Linked DNA regions of Plantactinospora soyae. Each later gene encodes a partner of the first gene's protein in a complex. Links are inferred from orthologs where the notes say so. Each region holds a gene or a part of one and is shown in the gene's direction. Other genes may lie near its edges.

Region 1 (9,103 bases):
GACCCAGGTCGCCGCCGACTACCTCCGGGACAACCTGATCTACCAGATCAGCGGCCCGCCGGCCCGGTACGGCGTCCTCGCCGGCAGCCTCTATCCGCTGGTGGGCTCGGGCGAGGGGCAGCCGCTGCCGGTCCCGATCTCGGCAGAGGCCAACCGGGACATCGTCTCGGCGGGCCTGAGCCGCAACGGCGACCAGATCTCGGCCGCGTTGGTGACGAAGAACGGGAAGTCCCTCCGGCTGCGGGTCGGCGCCGGCCTCGGTGTGGTGGACACGTTCATGACCGACAGCGCGTCGTACACCTCGATGGGCCGGCCGGTGTGGCTCAAGGATTCCCTCGACGACGGACCGACCGGACTGGTGGTCGCGGACGGCAGACTGTGGGAGTTCGGCGACGACGACGCCGCGTTGAAGCAGGTGTCGCTCGCCGGAGTCTCCGGGGAGGTGACCGGGGTGGGCGCCTCGCTGGACGGGCGCCGGATCGCCCTGATCGCCGGCGGGCAGTTGTACGTCGCGGTGGTGCGGCCGGTCGACGGCACCCTGACCGTCGATCCGGCGCGTCCGATCGCGACCTCGCTGAAGGCGCTGAGCGCGGTCGACTGGTTCGGCGAGCACTCGCTGGCGGTGGCCGGCCTCCAGGCGGACGGCCGGGCGGCGATCGTCCGGCTCAGCGTGGACGGGGCGGGGGAGTCGCCGCAGGTGACCGGCGTCGGTTCGCCGATCACGGAACTGGCCGCGTACCCGTACGACCTGGGGCGGCCGGCGTCGGCCCCGCTGGTGTACGAGTCGAACCAGGTGGCGTACGCGGGAACGAGGATCACCCGGAACGAGGTCTCGTTCGGGCCCGGGACCCCGCCGCCCGGCACGGCCGCACCCACCGCGCCGTTCTACCTCTACTGACCACTGCGCGGGGATCTGTCGCTACTGACCAGGGGCGGAGGACGGCGGTGCTGACCGGGGGCGGAGGACGGCGGTGTTGACGGGGGTCTGGACGGACCTGGCCGACCTGGTGCTGCCGGCCGAGTGTGCCGGTTGCCGGGGCAGCGGACTTCCCCTGCGGCAGGGAGCCTGTCCGGCCTGCGCCGCGACGCTCCAGGCGCTGCGGCCGATCCCGGTCCGCCCGACCCCCGCCCCGAGCGGCCTGCCGGACTGCGTGGCGCTCGGGGCGTACCGGGGGGCGTTGCGGGAGGCGCTGTTGTCGTACAAGGAACGGGGCCGGCACGGCCTGGCCCGGCCGCTGGGTGTGCTGCTCGCCGAGGTGGTGGCGACGGCCGTCGGTGACCGCCGGCCGGTCCTGCTGGTGCCGGTTCCGGCGACCGCGCGGGCGGCCCGGACCCGGCACGGTGACCATCTCCGCCGGCTGTCCCGGCACACCGCCGCCCGGTTGCGGGGCGCCGGCTGGCCGGTGGTGGTCGCGCATCCGCTGCGCGCGCTGCCCCGGCCCGACTCCGCGACCCTGGACAGCGCCGGCCGGGCCCGGGTGGCGGCAACCGCCTTCCGACTCCGCACCGGCCGGCTGCCGGCGGTGCGCCGGAGCGCGGCCGGCCGGGCCGTCGTGGTGCTGGACGACATCGTGACCACCGGGGTCACCCTCGCCGCGGTGGCCCGACAACTGGAGACCGCCGGCATTCCGGTGTACGCCGCGGCGCTGCTCGCGGCCACCGCCCGACGAGAGCGCGGCTAACTCTGCGTATCACCGTTTTCACCCTATCGTGCGATCCGCGCACATCTTCTCGAATTGGTCTTGGTGACCGGGGTGACGATCGGCCAGATTGGCGTTAGCGTCTTATTTATCGGGGGTATGAGGGGTGTTCCAACGCCCCTGGGGCACCTGGAAGGAGGCAGCCGTTAGCGATCCGGTCATGCCGAGTGGACTTCCAGGGGCGGGCTGACCGGGATTTTTGTTTCTGCAGACTCTCCGATGGCGCAGGGAGGTCACGCATGGATATCGTGGTCAAGGGCCGTAATGTCGAGGTGCCGGATCATTACCGGGTACACGTAGCCGACAAGCTCGCGAAGATCGAGCGCTACGATCACAAGCTTATTCGGGTCGACGTGGAACTCTTTCACGAACGCAATCCGCGACAGTCCGATCACTGCCAGCGAATTGAGATTACCTGTATCTCCAGAGGTCCCGTGGTCCGCGCCGAGGCGTGCGCGAAGGACTTCTACAGCGCGTTGGACGGCGCGATCGCGAAGCTCGACACCCGGCTGCGGCGGGCCGCCGACCGTCGTCGCGTACACCGTGGCCGGCACGCTCCGGTCTCCGTCGCCGCCGCCACGGCCCGGCTACCGGTCGCCGATTTCGGTGAGTCGGCGTTGGCCACTCTCACCGCACCCGCGCCGGAACGGTCGAACGGCAACGGGCATGCCGCCGAACCGGAGTACGACGAGTACGACGACGCGCAGCCCTGGCACATCGCGCGGGAGAAGGTGCACCCGGCCGAGCCGATGAGTGTCGACGACGCGCTGTTCCAGATGGAACTCGTCGGGCACGACTTCTACCTGTTCCTCGACAAGGAATCTGGCCGGCCCAGCGTCGTCTACCGACGCAAGGGTTACGACTACGGCATCCTGGCCCTGGCCAGCTGACCTCCGCCAGCGTTCCACCGGATCCGGGCGGAAACCGGGTCCGGTGGGCGCGTGTCGGTGTCGCCGACGCCGAGCCGATTCCGCCTCACCGGCCGGATGCGACCCCGGTTCCCGGCATCAGCCGGGGGTACCCGCCAGGCCGATGTCCTCGGGCAGCAGCGCGCCGCTCCAGGCGTCGATCCGGGTACCCCGGTGCAGCAGGGCGTGCCGGGCCGTCCCTTCGAAGGTGAAACCGGCCTTCTCGACGACCCGGCGGGAGGCGGTGTTGCCCACGTTGGCCCGCCACTCGATCCTGGCCAGCCGGAGCGCCGTGAATCCCCAGGCGCAGACGGCGGTCACCGCGGCGGGGCAGTAGCCGCGACCCCGCGCCTGCGGGGCGACCAGGAAGCCCAGGTTGCCGACCTGGGGATCGGTCGGGGACAGCCGCAGCTCCATCACGCCGCAGTACGCGTCGGACTCGTCGGCGATCGCGAACAGCGCTCCGGTGCCCCGGCACCACACCGTCGGGCCGTACTCGTGGACGAAGAACTCGGCATCCGAGCGCTGGTACGGGTCCGGCACCGTGGTCCAGCGGATGATCTCGGGATCGCGGCACGCCTGGACGATCGGGTCGAGGTCGGCTTCGCCGAGCGGGCGGAGTCGGAGTTCCGTACCGTCCGAGGCCCTGGCGAAGAGGATCGGTTGGGGCGAACCGAAGACGGCGGCGTGACGTGCCGGAAGTGAGCCGGGACCGGCCGGGTCGGCGTCCGGCGGCTCGTCGGCCGGCGTGCTGCCGGTGTCCCCGGTCGGCGTACCGGCCAGCTCGCCGGGAAGCAGGGAGCCGACCCAGCCGTCCGGACCCCCCTGTGGATGCGGTTGGGCGAGCCGGAGCCGCCCCTCGACCAGGAACCCGGCCCTGAGTGCGACCAGCCGGGACGCGTGGTTGCCGACCTCGGCCTGCCAGATGATCCGGCGCAGTCCCCACTCCGCGAACGCCCACCGGCAGACCGCCCGGGTGGCCCGGACGGCGACACCCCGGCCCCGGGCCCACGGCGCGGTCCAGTACCCGACCTCGGCCGACCTCAGCACCGGGTCGATGCTGACCAGCCCGCACGAGCCGAGAAGTTCGCCGGTGGCCGCGTCGCAGACCGCCATCGGCGCCCCGGTTCCGGCCGCCCAGGACTGCGGGGCGATCTTGGTCACGAAGTCGATCGCGTGTTCGAGCCGGTAGGGGGCGGGGACGGTGGTCCAGCGCTGGATGTCCGGATCCTGACATGCCCGGTGTACGTCCTCGGCGTCCTCGGCGCGCCAGGGCCGCAGCAGCAGCCCCGCTTCGACGATCTCCACCCCGGATGCCCGGTCGCTCTGGTCCATCCGGCCATCGTGCCGGAGGGTTCGCCGAGGGCGTAACCGAGTTTCCCGGCCTGGACGGCAACTATCGGGCGATTTGTCCGGCTCGTTGAACCGGGAGGGCAGCGCGACTGACAGTAGGGCCGATGATGCGCCTACGATGGTTCGGCAGACTGTCTAGGGGAGCGTTGATCCGTGTCGATTCTGGAAAAGGTCCTCCGCGCGGGCGAGGGGCGCCAGGTGCGTCGCCTCAAGGCGATCGCCGCTGCCGTCAACTCGATCGAGGACGACTACGTCAACCTCACCGACGAGGAACTGCGCGGTCTGACCGACCAGTTCCGCGAACGGCTGGCGGACGGGGAAACCCTCGACGACCTGCTGCCCGAGGCTTTCGCTACGGCGCGCGAGGCGGCATCGCGGGTGCTCGGCCAGCGCCACTACGACGTACAGGTCATGGGTGGGGCGGCGCTGCACTTCGGCAACATCGCCGAGATGAAGACCGGTGAGGGCAAGACCCTGACCTCGGTGCTGCCGGCCTACCTGAACGCGCTCTCCGGCAAGGGCGTGCACATCGTCACGACGAACGACTACCTCGCCGAGCGGGACGCGGCCTGGATGGGCCAGGTGCACCAGTTCCTCGGCCTGACCGTCGGGGTGATCCTGCCGAACCGGCCGTCCGTCGAGCACCGGACCGCCTACGAGGCCGACATCACCTACGGCACCAACAACGAGTTCGGGTTCGACTACCTCCGGGACAACATGGCCTGGACCAAGGAGGACCTGGTACAGCGGGGTCACAACTTCGCGATCGTCGACGAGGTCGACTCGATCCTGATCGACGAGGCCCGTACGCCGTTGATCATCTCCGGGCCGGCCGAGCACTCCGCCCGCTGGTACTCGGAGTTCGCCGGGGTGGTGGCCCGGTTGCAGTCCGGCAAGGAGGGTGCGGGCGACTACGAGGTCGACTACGCCAAGCGGACCATCGCGGTGACCGAGCGCGGCGTCGCCAAGGTGGAGGACCGGCTCGGCATCGACAACCTCTACGAGTCGGTGCACACCCCACTGGTCGGCTACCTGAACAACGCGATCAAGGCGAAGGAGCTCTACAAGCGCGACAAGGACTACGTCGTCACCGAGGGCGAGGTCTTGATCGTCGACGAGTTCACCGGTCGGATCCTGCACGGCCGCCGCTACAACGAGGGCATGCACCAGGCGATCGAGGCCAAGGAAGGCGTGGAGATCAAGCAGGAGAACCAGACTCTTGCCACGATCACCCTCCAGAACTACTTCCGGCTCTACGGCAAGCTGTCCGGGATGACCGGTACGGCGCAGACCGAGGCCGGCGAGTTCAACAAGGTCTACAAGGTCGGCGTGGTGAGCATCCCCACGCACCGTCCGATGATCCGGGTCGACAAGCCGGACGTGATCTACAAGACCGAGAAGGCCAAGTTCAACGCGGTGGTGGAGGACATCGCCGAGCGGCACGCCCTGGGCCAGCCGGTCCTGGTCGGCACCGTCTCGGTGGAGAACTCCGAGATCCTGTCCCAGCTGCTGCGCCGCCGGGGCATCCCGCACGCCGTGCTGAACGCCAAGTTCCACGCCAAGGAAGCCGAGATCATCGCCCAGGCGGGCCGCAAGGGCGGCGTCACGGTGGCGACGAACATGGCGGGTCGAGGCACCGACATCCTGCTCGGCGGCAACCCGGAGTACCTGGCGAACACCGAACTGCGCCAGCGCGGCCTGGACCCGGTGGAGCACGCCGACGACTACGCGAAGGCGCTCGAGGAGATCCTGCCCCGGTGGAAGGACGCCTGCGACGCCGAGGCCGAGGAGGTCACCGCCGTCGGCGGCCTGTACGTGCTGGGCACCGAGCGGCACGAGTCCCGCCGGATCGACAACCAGCTGCGGGGCCGGTCCGGCCGGCAGGGTGACCCGGGCGAGTCCCGGTTCTACCTCTCGCTCCAGGACGAGTTGATGAAGCGGTTCCGGGCCGGAGCGGTCGAGGCCGTGATGGAGCGCTTCAACATCCCCGAGGACGTGCCCATCGAGTCCAAGATGGTCACCCGGCAGATCAAGAGCGCTCAGGCCCAGATCGAGGGTCAGAACGCCGAGATCCGGAAGAACGTCCTCAAGTACGACGAGGTGATGAACAAGCAGCGCCAGGTGGTCTACGCCGAGCGCAAGCGGGTGCTCGACGGCGAGGACCTGAACGACCAGGTCCAGCACATGATCGACGACACCGTCAGCGCGTACGTCACCGGCGCGACCTCGGACGGTTACGCCGAGGACTGGGATCTCGACCAGCTCTGGACCAGCCTCAAGCAGCTCTACCCGGTCGGCGTCACCGTCGAGGACCTCGTCGAGGAGTCCGGTGGCGAGCGCAACACCCTCGATGCCGACTTCCTGCTCGAACAGCTCAGGCAGGACGCGTTCGCGGCGTACGAGCGGCGCGAGGAGGAACTGGGCACCGAGGCGACGCGTCAGTTGGAGCGGATGGTGCTGCTCCAGGTCATCGACCGTAAGTGGCGTGAGCACCTCTACGAGATGGACTACCTCCAGGAGGGCATCACGCTGCGCGCCTACGCCCAGCGTGACCCGGTGGTGGAGTACCAGCGTGAGGGCTTCGACATGTTCGCCACCATGATGGACGGGATCAAGGAGGAGACGGTCGGCTTCCTCTACAACCTGGACGTCCAGGTCGAGGAGACCAGCCCGGCTCCGGCCCCGGCTCCTGCGGGCCCGTCGCCGATGCCGATGAAGACGGATCCGCCGGTCGAGATCCGGGCCAAGGGACTCGGGCGGGCACCACGTACCCAGGGGTTGCAGTACTCGGCGCCGACCATCGACGGCGAAGCCCCGGCGACCGGTGGGGTGGCGGTCGAACGCCCGGAGCCGCAGCCGCAGGCCCCGGCGCTCGGGGTGGGCGGACCGCCCGTACCCTCGTCGGCCTCCCGGCGCCCTGCCCAGCAGGGGCAGCCCGGCGCGGCCAACGCGCCGTCCCGCAACGCGCCGTGCCCCTGTGGTTCCGGCCGGAAGTACAAGCGCTGCCACGGGGCGCCCGGCGGCGGCGCCTGAGCGGCACAGCCTGATCCACCCCGTACCCCGGTCGCCGTCGAGCGACCGGGGTACGTCCGTCTGGTGACGCGGCAGGCCCTTCGAGACCCGGCAGGTCAGAGCACGTCGACCGAGACGCCGACCCAACTGCCCCGACGGCGTTCGATCCGGAACGCCACCGCCCAGGTACGTCCGGCGACACCCACCGCTGCGGCGGCCTCGGCGACTCCTGGCCTGGGCTCGCAGACCCGGAGCCGTTGCACCCGGAGGGTACGGACCGGTTGCCCCGGCTGGCGTCGGCCGCCGATCCGGGTCGTGGCGGCGGCGAGCTGCTCGACGATGCCGGCGGCCTCGGTCGGGCTGGACAGCGGGCGGACGTGCCCGGCCGGGCGGTAGCCGTTGACGATTTCGAGGCAGGTGGCGAGGAACCGCCGCGCCGCGTGTCTCGCCTCGGGGGTCGCGCCCGCGAGCGCCTCCGGCAGCGGTGCGGCGGGACCCCGTCCGCCGGTTGCCCCGCACTCCGGCGGAACCGGGTCGCCCACCCGTGCGACGGGCACCGCGCGTACCGGCCGGCGGGCGGGAACGGCGCGGCTCGGCTGGGCGGTGGCGACGAGGCGGGTCGTCGGCTCGAAGTCGCGGTCGCTTGTCGGCTCGAAGTCGGTGGCGCGGTCGCTTGTCGGCTCGAAGTCGATGGCGCGTTCGGTCGTCGGGTCGAAGTCGGTGGCGCGGCCGGTCGTCGGGTCGGACCAGATCTCCGGGGCGTACTCGTCGTCGAAGGGTGGATCGAGGGGTGGCACGGGTCGAAGTCGCACGGAGGGGCGAGCCGGGGACCGGCCGCGTGCGAGGGGCATGACGAATCCTCCCATGATCTTGCGTTTGCTTTCGTTTGCCTCCGACGCGCTAATTTCTAGCGGACTCACTGCCCGTCGTCAATGGCTTCCGGTGACCTGGTGAGCCTGTGACCCGGCGATTCGGCGATTTGGCCGGTCAGGTCGAGACCGTAGCCGCCCCGACCGACAGGAAACGCCGGCCTGTCCGGCGACGTACGCCGCCCCGCCCGGCGAGAGAAGCCGTGGTGACCGGCAACGGAGGCCGCCGTGACCGGCATGGGCGGCGGCTGCGTCAGACCCGGCGCGGGAAAGTCCGGTGGCGCAGGAAAGTCCGGTGGCGCGGGAGAACTACTCGGATACCCGGTCGACCAGCGGGTTGTCGGCGACCCAGTCGGCGGTCTCGGCGTACTTGCGCGCGATGTACTCCTCCAGCCGGGCACGTTCGACCCGCCACTGGCCCCGGCCACCGATCTTGATCGCCGGCAGTTCCCCGCTGCGGACCATGTGGTAGACCTGCGAGTCCGAGACGTTCAGCTCGGCGGCGACGTCGGACAACAGCAGGAACCTCGGCTCCACAGGCGAACTCCCGGTCGGTGGACGGCGGTTGCCTTAGTTTGCCATCGACTGCGGTGTGGCCGCTTCCGCCGTCAGGTCCCGCCCGGCCAGCGGGCTGGAGTAGACCACACTCGTGGTCACCGCGCCCAGTCCACTGATCCGGCCCGCGACCTGCTCAAGATGGCGCATGGACCGGGCGACGACCTTGAGCACGAAACAGTCCTCGCCGGTCACGTGGTGCGCCTCGACGATCTCCGGCGTGCTGTCGAGCAGCGCGTGGAAGGGCCGGTAGTTCCCGGTGGGATAGCGGAGCCGGACCAGGGCGAGGATGCCGAGCCCGACCTGCTCGGGGACGACCACCGCCCGGTAGCCGGAGATCACCCCCGCCTCTTCGAGCCGCCTGACCCGCTCCGCGACGGCACTCGGCGACATCGCGACCAGCCGGGCGAGGTCGGCGAAACTGGCCCGTCCGTTGCGCTGCAGCTCCGTCAGGAGTCGCCAGTCGGTCGCGTCGAGTGCCGGCGGATCAGTGGCCATCCGCCCAAGATACCGTTGAATCATCGGCCGATCCACCATGATGCCGCGCGATGGTCGTTCCTGGGTCGCGCCTGCGGCCGTACCGTTTGGGCATGACGACGACCTCCCCGAACCCGGTGCTGGCCACGCCGCCGGCCGCTCCCGACCAGGCCACCGCCTGGTTCGCCGCCAAGCTGGCGGTGCAGACCGACGTCTCCGACGTGTACGC
Region 2 (8,582 bases), 2.4 Mb from region 1 along the record:
CCGCTCCGGCCGCTCCGGCCGGGGCGGACAGCTCAGCGCAGGAGGGCTGACACATGCTGATGCCGCGCAAGCCCCCGAAGGGCTTCCGCAAGCCGCACCACCCCGACCGCCACGGCGCGGCCAAGGGTGGCACCCGGGTGGTGTTCGGCGAGTTCGGAATCCAGGCGCTCGAGTCCGCGTACCTGACCAACCGTCAGATCGAAGCGGCCCGTATCGCGATGACCCGGCACATCAAGCGTGGTGGCAAGGTCTGGATCACGGTGTTCCCGGACCAGGCCCTGACCAAGAAGCCGGCCGAAACCCGGATGGGTTCCGGTAAGGGTTCGCCCGAGTGGTGGGTGGCCAACATTAAGCCGGGGCGGGTGCTCTTCGAGATGTCCTTCCCCAACGAGCAGATCGCGCGAGAGGCGATGCGTCGCGCGATCCACAAGCTCCCGATGAAGTGCCGAATTGTGACGCGCGAAGTGGGTGAAAGCTGATGGCCGCGGGCGTTAAGGCCGGCGAGCTGCGTGAACTCTCCGAGGAGGAGCTGGTCAGCAGGCTGCGGGAGGCCAAGGCGGAGCTGTTCAACCTTCGCGTTCAGTCGGCCACCGGCCAACTGGACAACAACCGCCGGCTGCAGGTCATCCGTCGGGAGATCGCCCGGATCTACACGATCATGCGTGAGCGCGAGCTGGGGCTTTCGGCCGCGCCGACTGAGGTGACTGCATCATGAGTGACGAGACCACCACCGCGACGCCGCGGGCCCAGCGCAAGGTCCGCGAGGGCCTCGTGGTGAGCGACAAGATGGACAAGACCGTGATCGTCGAGGTCGAGGACCGTGTGAAGCACGCGCTGTACGGCAAGGTTCTGCGCCGTACCAGAAAGCTGAAGGTTCACGACGAGCAGAACGCGTGTGGTACCGGTGACCGGGTTCTGATCATGGAAACCCGTCCGCTGTCCGCCACCAAGCGCTGGCGGATCGTGGAGATCCTCGAGAAGGCCAAGTAAGAGCCGTACCGCAGGCTCAGGGTTCCGCCAAGCTCAGTCGGCACAGGTCTTCGATTCGGAAGGCACGGGTCGGAGAGACTGCCGGCTGAGAACTGGCAGACATAGGAGATAGACGTGATTCAGCAGGAGTCGCGACTGCGCGTCGCCGACAACACGGGTGCCAGGGAGATCTTGTGCATCCGGGTCCTCGGTGGCTCCGGTCGGCGCTACGCGAGCATCGGCGACGTCATCGTGGCCACGGTCAAGGACGCCATCCCCGGTGCCGGTGTGAAGAAGGGCGACGTCGTCAAGGCGGTCGTCGTCCGCACCGCGAAGGAGAGGCGGCGGCCGGACGGTTCGTACATCCGATTCGACGAGAACGCGGCCGTGATCATCAAGGATGGTGGCGACCCGCGCGGTACCCGTATCTTCGGCCCGGTGGGCCGTGAGCTGCGGGACAAGCGGTTCATGAAGATCATCTCTCTCGCGCCGGAGGTGTTGTAAACCGTGAAGGTCAAAAAGGGCGACACGGTGATCGTCATCGCCGGCAAGGACAAGGGTGCCAAGGGCAAGGTCATCGCGGCCTACCCGAGGCAGGACAAGGTCCTGGTCGAGGGCGTGAACCGGGTCAAGAAGCACACCCGTATCCGCACCACCCAGCGCGGTGCGAAGACCGGTGGCATCGTCACCCAGGAGGCCGCGATCCACGTCTCGAACGTGCAGGTCGTGGACTCCGACGGCAACCCGACGCGGGTCGGGTACCGGATCGACGACAGTGGCCAGAAGGTCCGCATCGCGCGCAGCACCGGTAAGGACCTGTGATGACGGCAACCGAGACCAAGACCCTGCCGCGGCTCAAGGAGCGGTACCGCAAAGAGATCGCGGCCCAGCTGCGTGAGCAGTTCAACTACGGCAACCCGATGCAGGTGCCGGGGCTGGTCAAGATCGTCGTCAACATGGGCGTCGGTGAGGCAGCGCGGGACGCGAAGCTGATCGACGGCGCCGTGCGGGACCTGGCCACGATCTCCGGCCAGAAGCCGCAGGTGCGTCGGGCCCGGAAGTCCATCGCGCAGTTCAAGCTCCGCGAGGGCATGCCGATCGGCGCGAAGGTCACCCTGCGGGGCGACCGGATGTGGGAGTTCCTGGACCGGCTGCTCTCGATCGCGCTGCCCCGGATCCGCGACTTCCGCGGTCTGGACGGGCGCAAGCTCGACGGGCACGGCAACTACACGTTCGGTTTGACCGAGCAGTCGGTGTTCCACGAGATCGACCAGGACCGGATCGATCGGGTACGGGGCATGGACATCACCGTGGTAACCACCGCGACGACCGACGACGAGGGCCGGGCGCTACTCAAGCTCCTGGGCTTCCCGTTCAAGGAGAACTGAGATGGCGAAGAAGGCGCTGATCCTCAAGGCGGCCGCGAAGCCGAAGTTCTCGGTTCGCGCGTACACCCGCTGCCAGCGGTGCGGGCGGCCGAAGGCGGTCTACCGCAAGTTCGGCCTCTGCCGGGTGTGCATCCGGGAGATGGCCCACCGTGGCGAACTGCCCGGCGTGTCGAAGGCTTCCTGGTGACACTGCGCCCCATCCGCGGGTCGTGGAGCGAGGACCGCGACACGACCTGGTTTGGGCCCAGCCGCGTTCCGACTGATGTTCGGGGCGAGGATCGCAACGCCGTAGGCCTGGGTCACTGCCCCGGGAACCCCGGCGAGAAAGGCTGACGAGATCCATGACGATGACCGACCCGATCGCAGACATGCTGACGCGTCTGCGTAACGCCAACCAGGCGTACCACGACCGGGTGACGATGCCCTACTCGAAGATCAAGGCGAACATCGCCGAGGTCCTCAAGTCCGAGGGTTACATCGCCACCTGGTTGGTCGAGGAGCCCGAGGAGGGCGCCGTCGGCAAGCGACTGGTCGTCGAGCTGAAGTACGGCCAGAACCGCGAGCGGAGCCTGGCCGGCATCAAGCGCGTGTCCAAGCCCGGTCTGCGGGTGTACGCCAAGTCGGACGGGCTCCCGCGGGTGCTCGGTGGGCTGGGCGTGGCGATCATTTCGACGTCCCAGGGGCTGCTCACCGACCGGCAGGCCCGCAAGCGGAGCGTTGGCGGGGAAGTCCTCGCCTTCGTCTGGTAACGGGAGACAGGTAGAAATGTCGCGTATTGGACGTAAGTCGATCCCGGTGCCGTCCGGTGTCGAGGTGACCATCGACGGCTCGACCGTCAAGATCAAGGGCCCGAAGGGCGAGCTCGCGCACACCCTGGCCGAGCCGATCACGGCGGAGCGGGGCGACGATGGCCAGTTGCACGTCAACCGGCCGAACGACGAGCGGCGGGCCAAGGAACTGCACGGGCTCAGCCGTACCCTTGTGGCGAACATGATCACGGGTGTGACCGAGGGCTACCGCAAGACCCTGGAGATCGCCGGTACCGGTTACCGGGTGACCGCCAAGGGCAGCGACCTCGAGTTCGCGCTCGGGTTCTCGCACCCGGTGCAGGTGAAGGCCCCGAACGGGATCACCTTCACGGTCGAGCGGCCCACGCTGTTCCACGTGGCCGGCATCGACAAGCAGCAGGTCGGCGAGGTTGCCGCCAACATCCGGAAGATCCGCCCGCCTGAGCCGTACAAGGGCAAGGGCGTCAAGTACCAGGGCGAGATCATTCGTCGCAAGGCTGGAAAGGCAGGTAAGAAGTGACCGCCACGCTGCTCAAGCGCCGCCGCGGCGTCGCCGCCCAGCGCGCCATCGGGCGGGCACGTCGGCACTTCCGGGTCCGCAAGAACGTCACCGGTACGGCCGAGCGCCCGCGCCTGGTCGTCACCCGTTCGCTGCGCCACATCACCGCCCAGGTGGTGGACGACGGCCGGGGGCACACCCTGGCCGCCGCCTCGTCCCTGGACGCGTCGATCAGGGGCTCGGAGGGTGACAAGCGAGTCGTGGCCGGTAAGGTCGGCGCGCTGCTCGCCGAGCGGGCCAAGGCGGCCGGGATCTCCAAGGTCGTCTTCGACCGCGGTGGCAACCAGTACGCGGGCAGGATCGCCGCACTGGCCGACGCTGCCCGCGAAGCCGGGCTTGAGTTCTAGAACCCCGTCACGATGAGAGAGGAAGGCTGCTGATGCCAGGTCAACAGCGCCGTGGCGGCGGGTCCGGTGGCAACGAGGGTGGTCGCCGCGACAACCGCCGTGAGGGCGGCCGCGGAAACGCGCCCGCCGAGAAGACCCCGCATCTCGAGCGGGTCGTCGCTATCAACCGTGTCGCCAAGGTCGTCAAGGGTGGTCGTCGCTTCAGCTTCACCGCCCTCGTGATCGTGGGCGACGGCGACGGCACCGTCGGTGTGGGCTACGGAAAGGCCAAGGAGGTGCCCGCGGCCATCGCCAAGGGCGTCGAGGAGGCCAAGAAGCACTTTTTCAAGGTGCCCAGGATCGGTGCCTCGATTCCGCACCCGGTGACGGGCGAGGACGCCGCTGGCGTCGTTCTGCTCAAGCCGGCCAGCGCTGGTACCGGTGTCATCGCCGGTGGCCCGGTGCGTGCCGTGCTGGAGTGCGCGGGCATCCACGACGTGCTCTCGAAGAGCCTCGGCTCGTCGAACCCGATCAACATCGTGCACGCCACGGTTGCGGCCCTGAAGGGGCTGGAGTCGCCGGAGGCGGTCGCGAAGCGTCGGGGTCTGCCGGTCGAGGACGTCGCGCCGGCCGCGATGCTCGCGGCTCAGGCGGGGGTGACGTCCTGATGGCACGTCTGAAGGTGACCCAGGTCCGGTCCGGGATCGGGACCAAGCACAACCAGCGCGAGTCGCTGCGTTCGCTCGGTCTCAAGCGGATCAACGACGTGGTGGTCAAGGAGGACCGCCCCGAGATTCGGGGCATGATCTTCACCGTGAGCCACCTCGTGAAGGTCGAGGAGGTCGAGTAATGACGATCAAGGTCCACCACCTGCGCCCGGCTCCCGGGTCCAAGACCGCGAAGACCCGGGTGGGTCGCGGTGAGGGCTCGAAGGGGAAGACCGCCGGTCGAGGCACCAAGGGTTCCAAGGCCCGGAAGAACATCTCGGCGGCGTTCGAGGGCGGGCAGATGCCCATCCACATGCGCCTGCCGAAGCTGAAGGGCTTCAAGAACAAGTTCAAGGTCGTCTTCCAGGTCGTCAACCTGGACCGGCTCGCCGAGCTGTTCCCGCAGGGCGGACAGGTCGGCCCGCTGGAGCTGGTCGAGGCCGGCGCCGTCCGTAAGGGTCAGCCGGTCAAGGTTCTCGGTACCGGGGACCTGGGCGGGGTCACTCTCCAGGTGTCGGCGCACGCGTTCAGCGCGTCGGCCAAGGAGAAGATCGCCGCTGCTGGCGGCTCGGCAACAGAGCTGTAAGGATTACGCGGTCGCGGCGCTCGTTCAGTTCTCGGCAACTGGCGGGCGCCACGGTCTACTAGGGGGCCATTCGCCCCGTTAATATCGGAAGCGGTGAATGTTCTCCGGGTGGATCTGCCCGAGAGCGCGCCGGACTGTTAGAGTCCGATCCCAGCATGGGTATCGGGTCGATCGCCCGACAGCCACCCCGTCCCGCCACGAACCACCGGCGGCCCGCCTCGCGCAGGAGGAAGAAGTTGCTCTCCGCCTTTCTCAGTGCGTTCCGCACGCCTGACCTGCGCAAGAAGCTGCTGTTTACAGTAGCCATCATCGCGGTCTACCGGCTCGGCGCGACACTGCCCAGCCCCGGCGTCTCGTACGGGAACGTCCAGCAGTGCATCAAGACCATGGAGTCGGGCGAGGGCAACGGTGTCTTCAACCTGCTCAACCTGTTCTCCGGCGGGGCGTTGCTCTCGCTGTCGGTCTTCGCGCTGGGCATCATGCCCTACATCACCGCGTCGATCATCCTGCAGCTGCTCACCGTGGTCATCCCGCGGCTGGAGCAGCTCCGCAAGGAGGGTCAGTCCGGTCAGGCGAAGATCACCCAGTACACCCGGTACCTGACGCTCGGCCTGGGTGTCCTGCAGGCCTCGGCGTTCGTGGCGCTGGCCCGGTCCGGGCAGCTCTTCAACGGCATGTGCCAGGAGTTCCCGATCATCCCCGAGGGCCACGGCCTGCCGGGTTGGTTGACCGTGAGCGTCCTGGTGATCACCATGACCGCCGGTACCGGCATGGTCATGTGGCTCGGTGAGCTGATCACCGACCGGGGCGTCGGCAACGGCATGTCGGTGCTGATCTTCACCTCGATCGCGGCCCGACTGCCCAGCGAGGGCTGGACCATCAAGAACAACAAGGGCTGGGGCATGTTCGCCCTGGTACTGGTGCTGGTTCTGGTGGTCATCACCGCGGTGGTCTTCATCGAGCAGGCGCAGCGCCGGATCCCGGTGCAGTACGCGAAGCGCATGATCGGCCGCCGGATGTACGGCGGGACGTCCACCTACATCCCGCTGAAGGTCAACCAGGCGGGTGTGATCCCGGTCATCTTCGGCTCGTCGCTGCTGTACCTGCCGACGCTGCTGCTCCAGTTCTTCGACCAGAACAACCTGAACGGTTGGCAGATCTGGGTCCAGGACAACCTGGTGAAGCCGGACAGCCCGACGTACATCAGCGTCTACTTCCTGCTGATCATCTTCTTCACGTACTTCTACGTCTCGATCACGTTCAACCCGACCGAGGTCGCGGACAACATGAAGAAGTACGGCGGGTTCGTGCCAGGCATCCGGCCGGGCAAGCCCACCGCCGACTACCTCGACTTCATCCTGAGCCGGATCACCCTTCCCGGCGCGCTCTACCTGGGTCTGATCTCGATCCTGCCGAACTTCTTCTTCATCTGGCTGGACAACCAGCAGTTCCAGAACTTCCCGTTCGGTGGTACCGCTGTGCTGATCATGGTCGGCGTCGGTCTGGAGACCGTGAAGCAGATCGAGAGCCAGCTCATGCAGCGGAACTACGAAGGGTTCCTGCGCTAGATGCGACTCGTTCTGGTTGGTCCCCCCGGGGCGGGCAAGGGGACCCAGGCCGAGTTCATCGCCGCCCACCTCGCCGTGCCCAAGATCTCGACCGGGGACATCTTCCGGGCGAACGTCACCCAGGGCACGCCCCTGGGTGTCGAGGCCAAGCGGTACATGGACGCCGGCAAGCTGGTGCCCGACGAGGTGACCATCAACATGGTCCGGGAGCGACTGGCCCGGGCGGACGCGGCCGAGGGATTCCTGCTGGACGGGTTCCCTCGGACGACCCCGCAGGCGGCCGCCCTGGACAAGCTGCTGGCCGATCTGGGCACCGCCCTGGATCTGGTCATGGAGCTGGTGGTCGACGACGACGAGGTCATCCGGCGGCTCTCCGGTCGGCGTACCTGCCGGGGCTGTGAGAAGGTCTGGCACATCGAGTTCGACGCACCCTCCGAGCCGGGGGTATGCGACCGGTGTGGCGGGGAGCTGTTCCAGCGGGACGACGACAAGGCGGAGACGATCGCCGAGCGGCTGCGGGAGTACGCGAACAAGACCGCGCCGCTGATCGACTACTACGGTGCGCAGGGCAAGCTCGTCGGGATCGACGCGACCGGACCGGTGGAGGATGTCACCGTCCGGGCTATCGACGCCCTGCGCTCGTACGGCGGATAGGCTGGGTTTCATGCGCCGTTCCCAGCTGGACATCCAGCTGAAGACCCCGGAGCAGATCGACCTGATGCGGGCCGCCGGGCTCGTCGTCGCGGCGGCCCTGGACCGGATGCGCGCGGCCGTGGCGCCGGGCGTCTCCACCGGGGACCTCGACGAGATCGCCGAGTCGGTGATCCGTGGGGCCGGAGCCGTGCCCTCCTTCAAGGGCTACCACGGCTTCCCCGCGTCGATCTGCTCGTCAATCAACGAGCAGGTCGTGCACGCGATCCCGGCCCGGGACCAGGTGCTCCGCGACGGCGACCTGATCTCGATCGACTGCGGAGCGGTGCTGGACGGCTGGCACGGCGACGCCGCGATCACGGTCGCCGTCGGCGAGGTGCGGCCGGAACTGCTCCGGATGGCGACGGTGGCCGAGGACGCGATGTGGGCCGGGATCGGCGCCGCGGCGCGCGGCATGCTCAGCGGACGGGGCAGGCTGACCGACATCTCGTACGCGGTGGAGCGCGCGGTCCGGGCCGCCGGCCGGTACGGCATCGTGGAGGGGTACGGCGGGCACGGCATCGGCACCGAGATGCATCAGGATCCGCACGTGCTCAACCACGGGCGACCGGGCCGTGGTCCGCGCCTGGTGCCGGGGCTGGCGCTGGCGATCGAGCCGATGGTGACCATGGGCTCGCCCCGGACGGTGGAACTCGACGACGGCTGGACGGTGATCACCCGGGACGGGTCGATCGCGGCCCACGTCGAGCACTCGATGGCGCTGCTGGACGACGGCGTCTGGGTGCTGACCGCCCCGGACGGTGGTCGGGCCCGGCTCGGTGACCTGGTGACCGCCAGAGAGCCCGCGAAGTCCTCCTCGGCCGGCTAGGGCGTCGCGGCCGATCCGGTCGGCCAGCGGGCCGCTCCGCCAGGCGTGGCTCACCGGTGGGTGGGCCGACGGCTTCGCCGCCGCTCGACCGGTGGTGGCATGCTCGTAGTCATGGACGGGCGGGACCAGATGCGCGCTGCGGACTCGGACCGGACGGCCGTGGCCGAGCAGT

What was found.
Region 2: the proteins of secA (region 1) and secY are in contact, whole or in part, in a crystal structure (PDB 3DIN), measured with the Thermotoga maritima proteins. The link is inferred for Plantactinospora soyae from one-to-one orthologs. Residues at the interface, in WP_004082002.1 of Thermotoga maritima: Glu261, Ala262, Arg263, Lys300, Ala301, Arg302, Thr303, Ile304, Ile305, Leu323, Tyr324, Asp325, Pro326, Val329, Ser330, Tyr333, Ile336, Lys340, Phe345, Val349, Glu363, Phe364, Tyr374, Ser375, Gly376, Gly377, Glu393, Ile395, Thr482, Ser483; in WP_004081795.1 of Thermotoga maritima: Glu108, Gly109, Glu110, Glu111, Ala236, Glu237, Arg238, Arg239, Ile240, Thr241, Ile242, Gln243, Tyr244, Ala245, Arg246, Arg247, Val248, Thr249, Gly250, Arg251, Arg252, Val253, Tyr254, Gly256, Ala257, Ser258, Thr259, Tyr260, Leu261, Pro262.

What each region holds. Positions count from the first base shown.
Region 1 is NZ_JADBEB010000001.1:3,301,304-3,310,406, forward strand. Bases 3,809-7,194 are described here. They hold secA (preprotein translocase subunit SecA), read left to right. Parts: upstream 3,809-4,114; coding sequence 4,115-6,994; downstream 6,995-7,194. Other genes in these bases: H4W31_RS14790 (GNAT family N-acetyltransferase), read right to left, coding at 3,809-3,943; H4W31_RS14800 (Rv3235 family protein), read right to left, coding at 7,090-7,194. In the rest of the region: H4W31_RS14775 (LpqB family beta-propeller domain-containing protein), read left to right, coding at 1-898; H4W31_RS14780 (ComF family protein), read left to right, coding at 972-1,682; more of H4W31_RS14790, read right to left, coding at 2,708-3,808; more of H4W31_RS14800, read right to left, coding at 7,195-7,824; H4W31_RS14805 (helix-turn-helix transcriptional regulator), read right to left, coding at 8,152-8,379; H4W31_RS14810 (Lrp/AsnC family transcriptional regulator), read right to left, coding at 8,413-8,895; H4W31_RS14815 (rhodanese-like domain-containing protein), read left to right, coding at 8,988-9,103. UniProt on the Escherichia coli protein: Required for protein export, interacts with the SecYEG preprotein conducting channel.
Region 2 is NZ_JADBEB010000001.1:886,672-895,253, reverse strand. The notes cover bases 4,861-7,725. They hold secY (preprotein translocase subunit SecY), read left to right. Parts: upstream 4,861-5,559; coding sequence 5,560-6,891; downstream 6,892-7,725. Other genes in these bases: map (type I methionyl aminopeptidase), read left to right, coding at 7,556-7,725; H4W31_RS03855 (adenylate kinase), read left to right, coding at 6,892-7,545; rplO (50S ribosomal protein L15), read left to right, coding at 4,880-5,323; rpmD (50S ribosomal protein L30), read left to right, coding at 4,861-4,880. In the rest of the region: rpsC (30S ribosomal protein S3), read left to right, coding at 1-50; rplP (50S ribosomal protein L16), read left to right, coding at 54-479; rpmC (50S ribosomal protein L29), read left to right, coding at 479-715; rpsQ (30S ribosomal protein S17), read left to right, coding at 712-990; rplN (50S ribosomal protein L14), read left to right, coding at 1,105-1,473; rplX (50S ribosomal protein L24), read left to right, coding at 1,477-1,791; rplE (50S ribosomal protein L5), read left to right, coding at 1,788-2,357; H4W31_RS03895 (type Z 30S ribosomal protein S14), read left to right, coding at 2,359-2,544; rpsH (30S ribosomal protein S8), read left to right, coding at 2,699-3,106; rplF (50S ribosomal protein L6), read left to right, coding at 3,123-3,665; rplR (50S ribosomal protein L18), read left to right, coding at 3,662-4,051; rpsE (30S ribosomal protein S5), read left to right, coding at 4,084-4,698; more of rpmD, read left to right, coding at 4,698-4,860; more of map, read left to right, coding at 7,726-8,410; H4W31_RS03845 (DUF1707 SHOCT-like domain-containing protein), read left to right, coding at 8,522-8,582. UniProt on the Escherichia coli protein: The central subunit of the protein translocation channel SecYEG. Consists of two halves formed by TMs 1-5 and 6-10.